One region of the Rahnella sp. BCC 1045 genome, then DNA from elsewhere that is predicted to be linked to it. Evidence: predicted binding sites of a transcription regulator. Region 1 holds the regulator's gene; the other holds the start of a gene.
The links. Region 1 encodes LexA, which represses DNA repair genes until DNA is damaged. Its sites were predicted from a motif close to TNCTGTATGTACATACAGNA; they were not measured.

Region 1 (8,064 bases):
GCAGGTGAATCCGACTACCGGCGTGTCTCAGCGCATGCCGCAGGCACCGTGGACCGGCGAAATCGAGATTAAATATTTGCTCGAAGAGAAGCTGCAAACCGAAATCCTGATGGATAACGACTGCATCATGCTGGCGCTGGCCGAGAAGTGGCAGCACGCGAACGACCAGCATGATTTTTGCGTGATCAACGTCGATTACGGCATCGGATCTTCTTTCGTGATCAATCAGCAGATTTATCGCGGCAGCCTTTTTGGCAGCGGGCAACTCGGGCACACGATTGTCGATCCGCAGGGCAGCCGCTGCGCCTGTGGTCGCTATGGTTGCCTGGAAACGCTGGCTTCGCTGTCGGCGCTGAAGAAAAAAGCCCGGCAGCTTATCGTGACAGAGAATCCTTTGCAGCCACCACGCACACCGGGCACGCAGGAGCTGATTGACCGGTTTCATCAGGGCGACGCGGCACTTTGCGCGCAGGTGATGGAGGGTGCGCGGGCGCTGGGACTGAGCCTGTATAATTTCCTCAATATTTTGAACATTAACCGTATTTATCTGTACGGTCGCAGTTGCGGATTCGGCGACGTCTGGCTGAACGCCGTCCGCGCACAGAGCGGGCTGAACCCGTTTGACAGAACCGATCATGTCAAAACGCAGGCGACACACATTGCGCCCGGCACGCTAAGCCGCGAGCAGCAAATTATGGGCATTGGTTACCTGTATGTGGAAAAAGCGCTGGAAGGTATGGCGGGCTGAGCGGCGCATAATTCGTCGATCTGGCTGAAGCATGATAAAATTAAGAATGGCTGCATGATGTGGCCTATTTATCCCAATCTGCGCTCAGAGAATGTTGCTATGACCCTGAATAATCCGGAAAAATTACTTTCACAAGCTGAAGAACTTTGCCAGCAGCGCAATGTTCGTCTTACACCGCAGCGGCTGGAAGTTTTGCGACTGATGGCGCAACAACCCGGTGCGATCAGCGCCTATGACTTGCTGGATCTGCTGCGCGTCAGCGAACCACAGGCCAAACCGCCAACGGTTTACCGGGCGCTGGATTTTCTGCTGGAACAAGGGTTTATTCATCGGGTTGAATCGGCTAACAGCTATGTGCTTTGCCATCATTTCGAAGAGCCGAGCCACACTTCCGCGCTATTTATCTGTGACCGCTGCGGGCTGGTCACGGAAAAAACCACAGACGGCATTGAAGAACGTCTGGCGAAACTGGCACTTGAATCTGGTTTTGAGTTGCGTCATTCGGTCGTTGAAGCGCATGGCTTATGTGCCGAATGCAAAGTTGTTGAAACCTGCGACAGCCACGATCATTGCGAACACGACCACAGCATTGTGGTAAAAAAACGCTGAGAAATCAGGTGTTTTTGATGGAATTTCAAAAGGCGTAAAGCGGAAGGGTTTTAACGCAGCTGAACGGATAATTTAAGGTGTAGAAGGAAGATGTAGAAGGAAGATGTTGAAGGTTGGGTACATCCTTGTACCCGTATCCTGAAAGTGTTCCGGGTAGGAGCAGCAATAACTCAGGATACGTCACTGATACGCGAGGGGGAGTCGCGTGTTACCAGTGATATTTGTTTTTCGATTCCCAATCCTTGAGCTCTTTCTCGGCCTGATCCTTCTGATAGCCATATCGCTCCTGAATCTTACCTACCAGCTGATCACGTTTACCTTCAACGACTGTCAGGTCGTCATCAGTCAGCTTACCCCACTGTTCTTTCACTTTCCCTTTGAACTGCTTCCAGTTACCGTCGGCTTGGTCCTTATTCATGATAAATATCTCCTGTTACCTTGGGTTGTGGAGCTGCACGTTTGCTGGCAGCCCGTCCTTAACACTTCAAAGCTTAGTAGAGAATGCGGATTCGTCTTCCCAAAACAGGGATAAAAACCACTATTAGGATTAATCCAAAGCAGGATATAACGTGGAATTGGAATCTGTCTGACTGAAAAAGGCCTGTAATTCAGAGCACAGAGAGTGCAAATCCGGCATTTGATCTAAACAGGCAACGCAGCGGATAACACATGAGAAAAAGGATTTTATCGGGAAAGTTTATAAGCAGCTTCAAACAATATCGCCCCAAAACGGGGCGATGAGATACTGATATTTACAGGCGCGTCAGAGGCGGCCAATGCACCTGCAACGTAGAACTTAAGCGCAGATTAGATCCAGTCGCCGTTGCGGATAACGCCAACCGCCAGACCTTCAATGCTGAAATTCTGTTCACGCAAATCAACCACAATCGGCTGGAATTCGCTGTTTTCAGGCAACAGCTGAACAACACTGCCCTGTTTCTTCAGGCGTTTGACCGTGACTTCATCATCAATACGCGCAACGACAACCTGCCCGTTACGGACGTCCTGCGTTTTGTGTACTGCCAGTAGGTCACCATCCAGAATACCGATATCACGCATCGACATCCCGCTGACGCGCAGCAGGAAATCCGCACTCGGTTTAAACATGGCCGGATCGACCTGGTAATGTCCTTCGATGTGCTGCTGAGCCAGCAGCGGTTCACCGGCGGCAACGCGGCCAATCAGCGGTAAACCTTCTTCTTCTTCCATCAGCAGACGAATACCGCGCGAAGCACCGGAAACGATCTCGATAACGCCTTTACGCGCCAGCGCTTTCAGGTGTTCTTCCGCCGCGTTCGGGGAACGGAACCCCAGACGGGATGCAATCTCTGCGCGGGTCGGTGGCATACCGGTGGTGGAGATATGATCGCGAATAAGGTCGTAGACCTCTTGTTGTCTGGTCGTTAAAGCTTTCATTCCGCCCCCTGGTTGTTTATACAGTCTTGCTGTGAGTATATACAGCTAAACGGGCAATGAAAACCTAAGATTGAATAAAAACAGGGCATAACGACAATTCCTGGAATACAGGTTCCAGATCAGAACCATCGCGGCCAAAAGATGCTGACCCAGACAAAAATCGCCAATATGATGGTCAGAAGTACGGCGGCGGAGCCAATATCTTTCGCACGTCCAGACAGGACGTGAAACTCAGGCCCGATGCGGTCAATCGCGGATTCAATGGCGCTGTTAAGCAGTTCAGTCACACACACCAGCACGACGGAGCCAATCAGCAGGATACGTTCTATACTGCTGACATCCAGCCAGAAAGATAACAAAATTAGCGGGATAGCGACGCTGGCTTCCTGGCGAAAAGCCGCTTCATTTTGCCATGCGGCTTTCAATCCTTTCCAGGAATATCCGGCTGCTTTATAAATTCGGGTAAATCCGGTGACTTGGTTCGCCATTTCGGGTACTGATCCTTTGAGTGTTTGCAGCATTTTAGCTGTTATATGGTATCGCATCACCACAGATCTCATCTGAGCTTTCTGGTATCCTTGCGGCGAAATTGCTAACAAGAGGCTTCACGTTTTTATGTCAGGTTGGCGTAGACTTTATTACACATTATTGAATTTACCACTCTCATTGCTGGTAAAGAGCAAGGTCATACCTTCAGATCCGGTTACCGAGTTGCATTTAGACCCGACGCGCCCGATTTTGTACGTATTGCCTTATAACTCCAAAGCAGACTTGCTGACGTTGCGTGCGCAATGTCTGGCCGAGAATCTGCCCGACCCTCTTATTCCGCTGGAAATCGACGGAACCCTGCTGCCAAGCCATGTTTTCATTGCTGAAGGCCCGCGCGTATTCTCTTATTACACGCCGAAGCAGGAATCCGTAAAGCTGTTCCACGACTATCTGGATTTGCATCGCAACAATCCGGATTTAGACATTCAGATGCTGCCAGTTTCCGTGATGTTTGGTCGTGCGCCGGGCCGGGAAGGTCAGGATGATACGCCGCATCTGCGCGTGCTGAATGGCATCCAGAAATTCTTCGCCGTGCTGTGGCTCGGACGTGACAGTTTTGTTCGTTTCTCTAATACCGTTTCCCTGCGCTATATGGCGACGGAACACGGTACAGACAAAACTATCGCTCAGAAACTGGCACGCGTGGCGCGCATGCATTTCTCCCGCCAGCGTCTGGCGGCAGTCGGCCCGCGCCTTCCAGCTCGTCAGGATTTATTCAATAAGCTGCTGGCTTCCAAGGCCATCGAAAAAGCGATTGAAGACGAAGCCCGCAGCAAGAAAATTTCCCATGAAAAAGCCCAGCAGAATGCTATCGCGCTGATGGAAGAAATCGCGGCGAATTTCTCTTATGAGGCCGTGCGTCTGTCGGACCGTGTGCTGAGCTGGACGTGGAACCGCTTATATAAAGGCATCAACGTCAACAATGCTGAGCGTGTCCGTCAGCTGGCGCTGGATGGTCAGGAAATTGTGTATGTGCCCTGCCACCGCAGTCATATGGACTACCTGCTGTTGTCTTACGTGCTCTATCACCAGGGGCTGGTGCCGCCGCATATCGCTGCCGGTATCAACCTGAATTTCTGGCCAGCCGGTCCGATTTTCCGCCGTCTTGGCGCGTTCTTCATTCGTCGTACCTTTAAAGGCAACAAACTCTATTCCACCGTTTTCCGTGAATATCTGGGCGAGTTGTTCAGCCGTGGTTATTCGGTCGAATACTTTGTCGAAGGGGGTCGTTCACGCACCGGACGCCTGCTTGAACCCAAAACCGGTACGCTGGCGATGACCATTCAGGCCATGCTGCGCGGCGGTTCACGTCCGATTACGTTAGTGCCGATTTACATCGGTTATGAGCACGTGATGGAAGTGGGGACCTACGCGAAAGAATTGCGCGGTGCGACCAAAGAAAAAGAAAGCCTGACCCAGATGCTCAATGGTCTACGCAAACTGCGCAACCTTGGCCAGGGTTATGTCAATTTCGGTGAGCCGCTGCATCTGACCACGTACCTGAACCAGAATGTGCCGACCTGGCGTGAAGCAATCGATCCTATCGAAGCGCAACGTCCAAGCTGGCTGACGCCAACGGTGCAGGATCTGGCAGAGCAGATCATGGTGCGTATCAACAACTCAGCGGCAGCCAATGCCATGAACCTGTGTTGTACCGCGCTGCTGGCATCACGACAGCGCTCACTGACCCGCGAACAGCTGATCGAACAAATCGACTGCTATCTGCAATTGCTGCGTAACGTACCTTATAACGCGGATTCGACCGTGCCTGATCTGAGCGCCGATCAGCTGCTCGATCACGCGCTGAACATGAACAAGTTCCAGGTCGAGAAAGACAATATCGGCGACATCATCGTTCTGCCGCGCGAACAAGCGGTGCTGATGACGTATTACCGCAACAACATCCACCATATGCTGGTTCTGCCGTCGCTGATTTCAAGTATCGTGATGCACCACCGCCATGTGAGTCGTGCTGAATTGCTGCGTCAGGTAGAGCTGATTTACCCGATGCTCAAAGCTGAACTGTTTATGTATTTCGATAAGTCGGAGCTGCCGCAGGTGCTGGATGTCCTGACGCTGGAACTGGCTCGTCAGCAAATCATTCATCTGGAAGACGACGAACTGACGCTTAACCCGGCGCGTATCCGCACGTTGCAACTGCTGGCCGCAGGTGTGCGTGAAACGCTGCAACGCTACGCGATCACCTTCTCCCTGCTCACCAATAATCCAAGTATCAACCGTGGTGCGCTGGAAAAAGAGAGCCGGATTATGGCGCAGCGTTTGTCCGTACTTCACGGTATCAATGCGCCAGAATTCTTCGACAAAGCGGTGTTCTCGACGCTCGTCGGCACGTTACGCGCTGAGGGCTATATCAGTGACAGCGGTGATGCGATTCAGGAGCAAACGCGAGAGATTTACATCATGCTCAGCGATTTGATGACGCCGGATATCAAGCTCACCATTGAAAGCGCAGGTATGCCTTCGGAACTGCCGCAACCGACAGAACCTCCGGCTGAGCCTAAAATGGACGTGCGCGATACCGATCACTGATTGACGTTAAAATCATTGCGGTAACGCCATAAAGCAAAACGCCCGGGCTTATAAAAAGACCGGGCGTTTTTTATTGCCTGAAAGGCTCAGAAGCTGAAAGCAGATAAACTCATCAGAATGCCAAGGAACAGCACCAGTCCGACATAGTTGTTCTGGCGAAAAGCCAGGAAACAGGCGTCACGCTCGCGTTTAGCAATCAGCTTTTGCTGATGCACAAACAGCGCAGCGGCCAGCAGCAGCGACCAGTAGAACGGCGCGCCAAGCTGGGAAAGATGGCCGACAATGCCCATCAGTATTAACGTCGCCAGTTGCAGCAGGCCGATAATCAGCGTGTCAAAACGACCGAACAGAATCGCTGTCGATTTCACACCGATTTTCAAATCATCATCGCGGTCAACCATGGCGTATTGCGTGTCGTACGCCACCGTCCAGCAGATATTAGCGGCAAACATCAGCCAGCAGCTGAGCGGTACGCTTTCGCTCACCGCCGCATACGCCATCGGAATGGCCCAGCCAAATGCCGCGCCCAAAACCACCTGAGGCAAATGGCTGACCCGCTTCATAAACGGATAAATCCATGCCAGCGCCAGCCCGGCAAGAGACAGCAAAATCGTCATGCGGTTAAGCAGCAGAACCAGCAGGAACGAAACCAGCACCAGCCCGGCAAAAAGCATTTTCGCCTGCTTACCGGAAATCGCACCGCTTGGCAGCGGACGGTTCGCGGTACGTTTGACATGACCGTCAAATTTACGGTCGGCGTAGTCATTCACCACGCACCCGGCAGCGCGCATAAAAAACACGCCCAGCACGAAAACCAGCAAAATTTTTGCCGAAGGCATTCCGCCACCGGCCACCCAGAGCGCCCATAATGTGGGCCACAGCAGCAACAGCGAGCCGATCGGTTTATCAATACGCATCAGGCGGCAGTAATCACGCCATGTGCCCTGAGTCATACTTCCTGACACTCTCTGCTCTCCTTGTTGATTAGTCTGGCTCATGCCTTACTCACTTTGCCCTCGGGGCGATGTACCGGCGAGTCTGGCAGGAAAATTTCAGTCAGAAGCAGGGGTTTATCTGACAAACGCAGGCGGGAACGACGTGCCCATAAGTCACCATTTTCACTCTGCAATTGCCCTAAATGAATGTAATCGCGGGTCAGGTTATTGCCGCTGAAAAGATAGCGTCCAAGCGGGACGGTGCCTAAATCAACCAGCGCCAGATCCGGTCCGGTCAGCGTTTCTTCAGGGATGACCGTGCGGCCCAGCAGCCAGGGTTCGGCATCGCCAAACAACACAATTTCGCGGATCCAGTAACGGGCACTTTCAGGTAACTGCTGCGCTTCACTTTCACCCAGTTCCCCCCGGCTGACAAAACATTCGTTTTGTGGCTTTACGGTGACGGTAACACCCTGCTTTTCAAACCGGCGGGTCATGGATCCCATTTCCATCAGCCAGTCGGCAACATCCGCAGGGACCTGCGAAGGGTCGTCAAACCAGTGGATTGGGGATTGTTCAGAGGAATGGGAATCAGACATCAACGGCTCCGTAATGAAGGTATTCATACCTCCAATGAATTATCTGCCCCGCATTCTAGCGCATGAATGCGGGGCAGTAATGGCCTGTTTTATTCGCGACGCAGACGTTCGCCGTTTGCCAGGAACAGCGTTACGACCAGCACGAGGATCGCACAGGCGTAAACCAGCGTGTCATAAGGACTTTTATGGTCGACGATAATCAGGCGGATAATTGCGGTGATACCGATATAAATAAAATAGCGCAGCGGAAAGTGATAACCCGAGGAAAAGTATTTGATAATCAGCGCAATAAACTCGAAATAGAGGAAGTAAATCACAATCCCCTCTATCAGGAGATACGACGAAGACTGGTCATTATTAACGAACAATACCATCGCCAGATGATAGGTTTCGCGCCCGATAAAAATCATCAGGATCGCGGCCAGTCCCAATAAGAAAACGTTCAAGATTCGCTGCATAATGACGGATATCATCATTGCGCGTTTTGATCCTGCCATGTGATCTACATCCCACTTTTGTTATGAATACCCGCAGAATACCACAGAGTCTGTGCCGGAAAAGCGGCATTAAAAAGGGCCAGCCCGTTGAGGCTAACCCTTTTATTTAGAAATATTTCGACCTGTCCCTCTAAATCATTGGGGCTGGATCAAGGCGGCAA
Region 2 (8,064 bases), on a different contig from region 1:
ACGCTTCTCCGGTGCGGGCTTCACGTTCACACAGACAGCTAAGCAGTCAAAGAAAAAGCGGTCGTTCTCGCATTTCCCTTCTCTAATGTACGGCCCCAGCGTACCGAAACGTTTCATTAGCCTGCTTTTAGGATGACCACTTGGTAACGTCATAGTACAACCTCCATAGAAAGACGATCCTTTTTAGCAAAACGTTAGGAATTAGCAACTGTTAAGTTAACGCATATGCTTTTCCAGCCATTCACAAATTTCGTGTAACGCGCTGTCAAAGTGCTGATAAAGCGGCTCACTTTTGATGGTCAGAATCTTGCCTTCGGAGGAGGAATCCGCAATCAGCCTGGCTTCGCTCTTCGGGCTGAAGATATCGCTTTCCCAGTAGGCGGCAAGCATTGGCGTCGGTGTTCTGCGCCCTAATAATCCCTGCGTTTTCAGAGAATATCGATTAAGTTCGGTTTTCAGCGCGGAGTCCGACGCGGTCGACATTCCGATGCGGCTCGCCAGCACGTCCATGTACATATCCGGCACCTGTTCCTGACATTTCGGGTCGCTCAGCAGCGAATGCACCAGCGCGCCCAGCGTCGCCACAGCCCGTACGCGGCGTGGTTCGAGATACGCCAGCCGCACGGCGACGTTCGCCCCAAACCGATAACCCAGCAAGCTGACGCGGCTCGCATCTACCCACGGCACATCAGAAAGCTGCATGAGAACCTGCTGATGCAGAAAGCTGGTGTCCTGCGTCAGTTTCCATTTAGAGGAAAAACCGATCGACGGCATGTCGATGGTGAGCATCGCAATGCCCATCGGCGCGAGATAAGAGCGGAACAGGCGCTGATGGTCACTTTGTAACGTGTCCAGACCGCCGCACACCATCACCGTCGGGAACGGCGCTTTGCCTTCGTTCGGCAGATGCAGGAAACCGGTGATCGGTGCACCGCCCGGAATTTTGAATTCCAGCTCTTTCAGATCATACGGCGAATGTTCGGAGGATTTCTCAAACGCTTTATTAGCCAGCGCTTCCGCCTGTTCTGCCAGCGTATCGCCTTTCAGATGCGGATAACCGGCAATGCTGTAAAGGTTCGCGGCTTTCAGCCAGTATTCGCTGGCAAGATTGGCGTCTTTTTCATCGGCGGCTTTTTGCTGCCAGTGCATGGCCTGATTGGACCATTCATAAATCCAGTTACCGTTGCGATAGCCAATGACGGTATCCAGCAATAACGGGTCGCTGTGTTCGGCCTGAGAAACGGCAATGCGCGACAGCACTTCTTCCACTTCCAGCGGATCAACGCCGCGCCACATCCACATCAGACGGTTGATTGTCCGGTACCAACAATTCACGGTATCCCCTTCCAGCGCTGAGTGCATCGGCGGGTGCGTATTGTGATGATGAACGCGATGAACCAGTGTCGAAGTTTCCGGATATTTGAATGACGGTTTGAACAGTTTTTCCGTGAGATTGGCTGGAGCCATGATGCAAGATCCTCCGTTAGCAAGCAGCTTTTCGCCCGCAGGCGAACGTTTCAGGCAGGGATTATAACCCGCCCACGTTGCGACAAGACAGGAGTGAGGTCAAGCGGAAAGGATTTCAAGTCAGCAAAAGCAAAACGCCCGGCAATTAGCCAGGCGTTAAAAGGGGGTCATTGCATCCTCTAAATCCTTCGTGCTGCATCAAGGCGGCGCGAAGGATGACGAGGATTTACTTACCGACCAATGGCGGGACGAACACCACGCCCATATCCCACGGCTGTTCAATCCAGGTGTTCTGCGGGATATCAACCACGTAATCGTCAACCAGCGGCGCACCGGCAGGTTTGGCGAAGATCGTGATGAAATGCGCTTTCGGATACATTTCGCGGATCGCTTTTGCAGTACCGCCGGTATCGACCAGATCGTCGATTACGATGAAACCTTCACCGTCACCTTCTGCGCGTTTCAGCACTTGCATTTCACGCTGATTGTCGTGGTCGTAGCTGGAGATACATACGGTATCCACATGACGGATGCACAGTTCGCGAGCCAGTAACGCTGCCGGAACCAGACCGCCGCGGCTGACGGCAATAATGCCTTTCCATTGTTCTGCCGGCAGCAGACGTTTAGCCATCGTGCGGGCGTGGATTTGCAGCATGTCCCAGGTTACAACGTATTTTTCGCTCATAAAGGTGTCCCAGCCAGTGAATTAACGGCTTCTAAAAATTTAAACCCTAAATAATTCGGATTGCAGGAAGGCGGCAAGTGAACGAATCCCGATGAGCTGACCTAAGTCAGTGATTCGGGTGAGCGAACGCGGCCAACGCATCTGCAATTTGAAGTATGACGGGTGTATTCGGGGAAAAAGGTTGCGCGAGATTATAGTGAGTCCGGCTCACAAAAACCAGCGATTATCTGGCCTCACGGCCCCAAAAAACCCGGATTTTCTCCCCGCGCCCGCGCACAGGTTAAGATTAAGTGATATTCTGTCAGGCCACTCGCCACACAGTTTGGCGGGGATTACTTAACCTTAAACCTACAGCATCTCAATCAGTTCCCCTGCAAATGGAGCCTGAATGAGCTGACTGTTACAGGAGACTTATAGTGTCTGAACTGTCTCAGCTTTCGCCACAACCGTTGTGGGATATTTTTGCCAAAATCTGTTCAATTCCGCACCCTTCTTATCATGAAGAAGCGCTGGCAAAACACATCGTTGAATGGGCTCAGGAAAAGGGTATCCACGCTGAGCGTGATGAAGTTGGCAACATTTTGCTGCGCAAACCGGCCACCAAAGGCATGGAAAACCGCAAAGCCGTTGCCCTGCAGGCTCACCTCGATATGGTGCCGCAGAAAAACAACGATACTGTTCACGATTTCACTAAAGATCCGATTCAGCCGCTCATTGAAGACGGCTGGGTAAAAGCCCGCGGCACCACGCTGGGCGCAGACAACGGTATTGGCCTGGCTTCTGCACTGGCGGTTCTGGCTGATGAAAGCGTAGAACACGGGCCGCTGGAAGTGCTGCTGACCATGACCGAGGAAACCGGCATGGCGGGCGCATTCGGCCTGCAACCAAACTGGTTACAGTCTGAAATTCTGATCAACACCGATTCTGAAACCGAAGGCGAAATCTACATGGGTTGCGCCGGCGGGATTGATTTTACCGCCACTCTGCCACTGAGCCGCGAAGCGGTTCCGGCCGGTTTCACCACGCTGAAACTGACCCTGAAGGGACTGAAAGGCGGCCACTCCGGCGCGGATATCCACCTCGGTCTGGGCAATGCCAGCAAACTGCTGGTGCGCTTCCTGTCAGAACACGCCGACACCCTCGGCCTGCGCCTGCTGGATTTCACCGGCGGTACGCTGCGTAACGCCATTCCCCGCGAAGCCATCGCCACACTGGCGATTGCAGCCGATAAAGCAGACGCACTGAAAGCCGCTGCACAGGAATTCCTGGCAACGATTCAGTTCGAGCTGTCTGCGGTTGAGAAGAAAATCGCTTTTGTCGTGGAAGCAGCAGAAAGTACTGCGAAAGCGCTGAGCAAAGACAGCCAGGGCAAATTCATTGCGTTGCTGAACGCGACGCCAAACGGCGTGATCCGCATGAGCGATGACGTCAAAGGCGTGGTAGAAACCTCCCTGAACGTCGGCGTTGTCACCATGAAAGATGACGAAGTCGCGATCAACAGCCTGATCCGTTCCCTTATCGACAGCGGCAAAGAATACGTCGTTAGCATGCTGAAGTCGCTGAGCGAACTGGCAGGCGCGAAAAGTCTGGCAAAAGGCAGCTATCCTGGCTGGAAACCTGAACCAAGCTCTCCGGTGATGACGCTGGTGCGTGAAACCTACGAAACGCTGTTCAGCAAAACCCCGAATATCATGGTGATCCACGCCGGTCTGGAATGCGGTCTGTTCAAAAAACCGTACCCGGACATGGACATGGTTTCCATCGGGCCAACCATCACCGGGCCACACTCGCCGGACGAGCAGGTTGAAATCGCCAGCGTTGAGTTGTACTGGAAACTGCTGACAGCTCTGCTGAAAGCGATTCCTGAACGCGGTTAATACTCGATCAATCCCCTGAATCATTCGGGCTGTATCAAGGCGGCAATTGAGTAAATACCCGGGAGCATACACAAGTAGGTGACCGGGATTTGCGAAGGCAGCCAACGCAGAGACAGTTTGAAGGATGACGGGGATTACTCCCAGGGAAGAAGAAGTTGCCGCTCAATCTGCGGATCCTGCAACGTGACATGCAACCCCACCAGCCTGACTCCCCGCCCGCCGCGCCGCTGTTCCCACGCTTCACGCGCGACTTTCAGTAAATCTTCTTTATTGAGCACCGGCCAGACATGTTCCTGCGTCGTCTGCTGGAAATCATGGAATTTGAGTTTCACGCCCTGACGCGCGATGCGTAAATTCGGGCTGACACGGCTCAGGCGCGTTTGTAATTCAGGATATAAGCGTTCGATCAGTGCCACGCATTCTTCCCAGCTGTGGATATCTTCCGCCAGCGTGCGTTCCACGCCGACAGATTTCCGCAGCCGCTCGGCTGAAATCTCACGGTCGTCGATGCCCTGACAACGCTCCCACAGCACGCGTCCAAACTTCCCGAAACGCTTGAGCAGCCTCGCTAAATCATAGCGCTGTACGTCGCCGCAGGTGATCAGCCCCTGCTCCTGCAATCGCTGGGCGGTGACTTTGCCAACGCCGGGGATTTTACTCAGCGGCAGATCCAGTAAAAAAGCTTCAACCTTGTCTGGCGTAATCACAAACTGGCCGTTGGGTTTATTCAGGTCTGAGGCAATTTTTGCCAGAAATTTGATAGGCGCAATGCCCGCTGAGGCCGTCAGATTAATTTCCTCAAAAATGGCCTGACGGATTTCAGCGGCGATCAGCGTCGCGGAGCCATTGCATTGGGTCGATTCTGAAACATCCAGATAAGCTTCGTCGAGTGACAGCGGCTCGATCAATGGCGTATAACGCGCAAAGATTTCGCGAATATGGTTGGACGCTTCTTTATACGCTTCCATTCTGCCGGGAATCACTTTCAGGTGCGGGCAAAGTTTGAGCGCCATTCCGGTCGGCATCGCGCTGTGTACGCCGAATTTGCGTGCCGGATAATTGGCGGTGCTGATGACGCCACGCCGGTCACGGCTGCCACCGATGGCGATAGGAATGTCGCGCAGGGAAGGATCATCGCGCATCTCGACGGCCGCGAAAAAGCAGTCCATATCCACATGAATGATTTTGCGCATAGCCCTCCCCCAATGACTGTATAAGTATACAGTTGAATCAGGAGATTTCAAACACAGAAAATGACGGTTAATTTGGCTTAATTAATCACCATTAATGGCATCAGAAAGTATTTACATTTCCTGAAGCGAGAATTCAATATTTGGTGATTGCTAAAAAATTAATCAGTATTAATATGGCAACGTTTCAGACAGGCAGTACATAAGAAGAAAATCAGTGGCGGTCTTACAGGCAGTTCATCTGTAGACAAAATAATCAAAATTATTATCGAGCAGGACTTAGAATGATCAGAATCGCGCTGTTTCTTGCGATGCTCCTCAGTTTGCCTTTATTTACAGCAAATTACGCCGTGGCCAGCGATGCTGTCCCGGTTAACGCGGCACTTAAAAAACAATTGTTAGGTGCTCCCGTTTATATCCAGATTTTCAAACAAGAACGTAAACTCGAATTGTATGCTCAGCTCGACGGCGAATATCGTCTGATCGGCAGTTACGGCATCTGCGATTTTTCTGGCGGTTTAGGAAATAAACGTCGTGAAGGTGATTTTAAAAGCCCGGAAGGTTTCTACAACGTGGATATTCACCACCTGAAACCGGACAGCCGCTTTTATCGCGCCATCAACATAGGTTTCCCCAACGCCTATGACATCTCGCAAGGTTATTCAGGTAAGTATCTGATGATCCACGGCAACTGCAAATCTATCGGTTGCTACGCGATGACTGACGGTTATATGGATGAAATCTTCACCTACGTGCAGGCGGCCTTCCAGTTCGGCCAGCGCAACGTGCAGATCAGCATTTATCCGTTCAAAATGACCGATGCCAACATGCAGTCGCACAAAAACTCAAGCTACATCACGTTCTGGCGTCAGCTACAGCCGGGCTTTGCGTACTTTGAGAAGCACCATCAGCCACCGAACGTTGTGGTGACTAATGGGAAATATGAAGTGCTGCAACCGTTGTCAAACATCCCGCTGCCTTCACAGCTGGCGTTCGCCCCGGTGAAATAATGCGAATTCACCTGGAGCAATTTTGTTCCAGGTTTCGTTTGCCGTCAGCGGTTGCGTGGCAATCACGGTGACGACATCATCCGGTGTCGTCTGCTGCTGAAAATCAATTTCCACATCCTGATCCAACAACGTTGCCTTTCCGAAAGGCGCCCGCCGCGTGATCCAGTGCAGATTGGTCGAACAATAGGCCATCACAAAATGCCCGTCCGACAACAGCATATTAAACACGCCCTTTTGCCGTAACTCATCTGCCAGCGACGCAATATACCGGAACACCGGCGGCCAGCTGGCCGGACGACGCGGATAACGCTGCGTAAGTTTATGCAGCAACCAGCAAAATGCGTATTCACTGTCGGTTTGCCCGACCGGACGCAACGTACCGGTATCCAGCTGACGATAACCGCGAAGCTGGCCGTTGTGCGCGTAAGTCCAGTTATGGCCCCACAGTTCGCGGGTAAACGGATGGGTATTCTCCAGCGCCACTTCGCCACGGTTAGCCTGACGAATATGGGAAATCACCGCGCAGGATTTGATCGGATAATCCTGAACAAGGCGGGCAATAGGCGAATTAAAACTCGGCATCGGATCTTTAAAAGTACGACAGCCATTCCCCTCGTAGAAGGTAATGCCCCAGCCGTCTTTATGCGGGCCTGTCCCGCCACCGCGCTGCACTAATCCACTGAAACTGAAGCAAATATCAGTTGGAACGTTAGCGCTCATCCCGAGCAATTCGCACATCTCCCGCCTCCTTTACAGCAAAAGCATTACGCCTTCGCCATCTCTTTTTCGATTAATAAGATCAGGATATGAATCACTTTAATGTGGATTTCCTGCACGCGGTCAGCGAAGCCAAAGTGTGGCACGCGAATTTCCACGTCAGCAGAACCGTCCATTTTACCGCCGTCTTTTCCGGTCAGGGTAATAACTTTCATGCCTTTGGCGCGCGCGGCTTCAATCGCTTTGATCACGTTACCGGAATTGCCGGATGTGGAGATGCCCAACAGCACATCGCCTTTCTGACCCACGGCTTCCAGATAACGGGAGAAGATATATTCGTAACCGAAATCGTTGCCCACGCAGGAGATGTGGCTGACGTCAGAAATCGCAATCGCCGGGTAGCCCGGACGGTTTTCACGATAGCGGCCGGTCAGTTCTTCTGCGAAATGCATGGCGTCACAGTGTGAACCGCCGTTACCGCAGGAAATCACTTTCCCACCCGCCTTGAATGAATCGGCCAGCAGCACTGCTGCACGTTGAATAGACTCAATATTTGCCGGATCGCCGATGAATTTATTCAGCGTAGCAGCAGCTTCGTTCAGTTCAGTACGGATAATATCCTGGTACATAGCAGCCTCTTTTATGTCCATTTGCAGCCAGCTGTGGCTGGCCGATAGCAATAAAACTTTCCGCTGAGCAGTTTAACGGAAAGCCGAAACAGCGAGAAGCCAAGAAGCGGTAATGATTCTTATAGTTTCCGTTTTTGACGCTTCGTGCGGCCGGTTTGTGAGCTGTGTTGTAATTAGTATGTAAACACATTGATAAAGAAATGAGCATGAACTAAAACCATTGTATCCCTACAACAGGTCAGACCTCCTACTACTCAGGAGCTTTACTATGATGGTTCTTAGCATTGTTGCATTTGTCGTGATCCTTGGTGCGTTGTTCTATCACAAGGTCAACCTTGCCTTTAGCAGCCTGATTTTACTGGCATTTACTGCTGCCATGGGCGCCATTCATCTTTGGACGTTGTGGCTGTTACTGCCACTGGCGATTATTCTGCTGCCGTTCAATGTGCCCGCACTGCGCCGCGCATTGTTCTCCGCGCCGGCACTTCG

Region 2: the regulator LexA is predicted to act here: its motif matches at 5,237-5,256, upstream of dinB (DNA polymerase IV).

What each region holds. Positions count from the first base shown of each region.
Region 1 is NZ_JAFMOZ010000145.1:28,254-36,317, reverse strand. It holds gene J1782_RS25420 (ROK family transcriptional regulator) at 1-748, shown strand, start outside; gene zur (zinc uptake transcriptional repressor Zur) at 848-1,357, shown strand; gene J1782_RS25410 (CsbD family protein) at 1,566-1,775, opposite strand; gene lexA (transcriptional repressor LexA) at 2,165-2,773, opposite strand; gene J1782_RS25400 (diacylglycerol kinase) at 2,893-3,261, opposite strand; gene plsB (glycerol-3-phosphate 1-O-acyltransferase PlsB) at 3,389-5,872, shown strand; gene ubiA (4-hydroxybenzoate octaprenyltransferase) at 5,959-6,825, opposite strand; gene ubiC (chorismate lyase) at 6,867-7,406, opposite strand; gene psiE (phosphate-starvation-inducible protein PsiE) at 7,496-7,903, opposite strand.
Region 2 is NZ_JAFMOZ010000093.1:11,639-19,702, reverse strand. It holds gene crl (sigma factor-binding protein Crl) at 1-153, opposite strand, end outside; gene frsA (esterase FrsA) at 217-1,467, opposite strand; gene gpt (xanthine phosphoribosyltransferase) at 1,694-2,152, opposite strand; gene pepD (beta-Ala-His dipeptidase) at 2,569-4,029, shown strand; gene dinB (DNA polymerase IV) at 4,164-5,222, opposite strand; gene dpaA (peptidoglycan meso-diaminopimelic acid protein amidase) at 5,504-6,229, shown strand; gene J1782_RS03250 (class II glutamine amidotransferase) at 6,200-6,967, opposite strand; gene lpcA (D-sedoheptulose 7-phosphate isomerase) at 6,994-7,575, opposite strand; gene fadE (acyl-CoA dehydrogenase FadE) at 7,844-8,064, shown strand, end outside.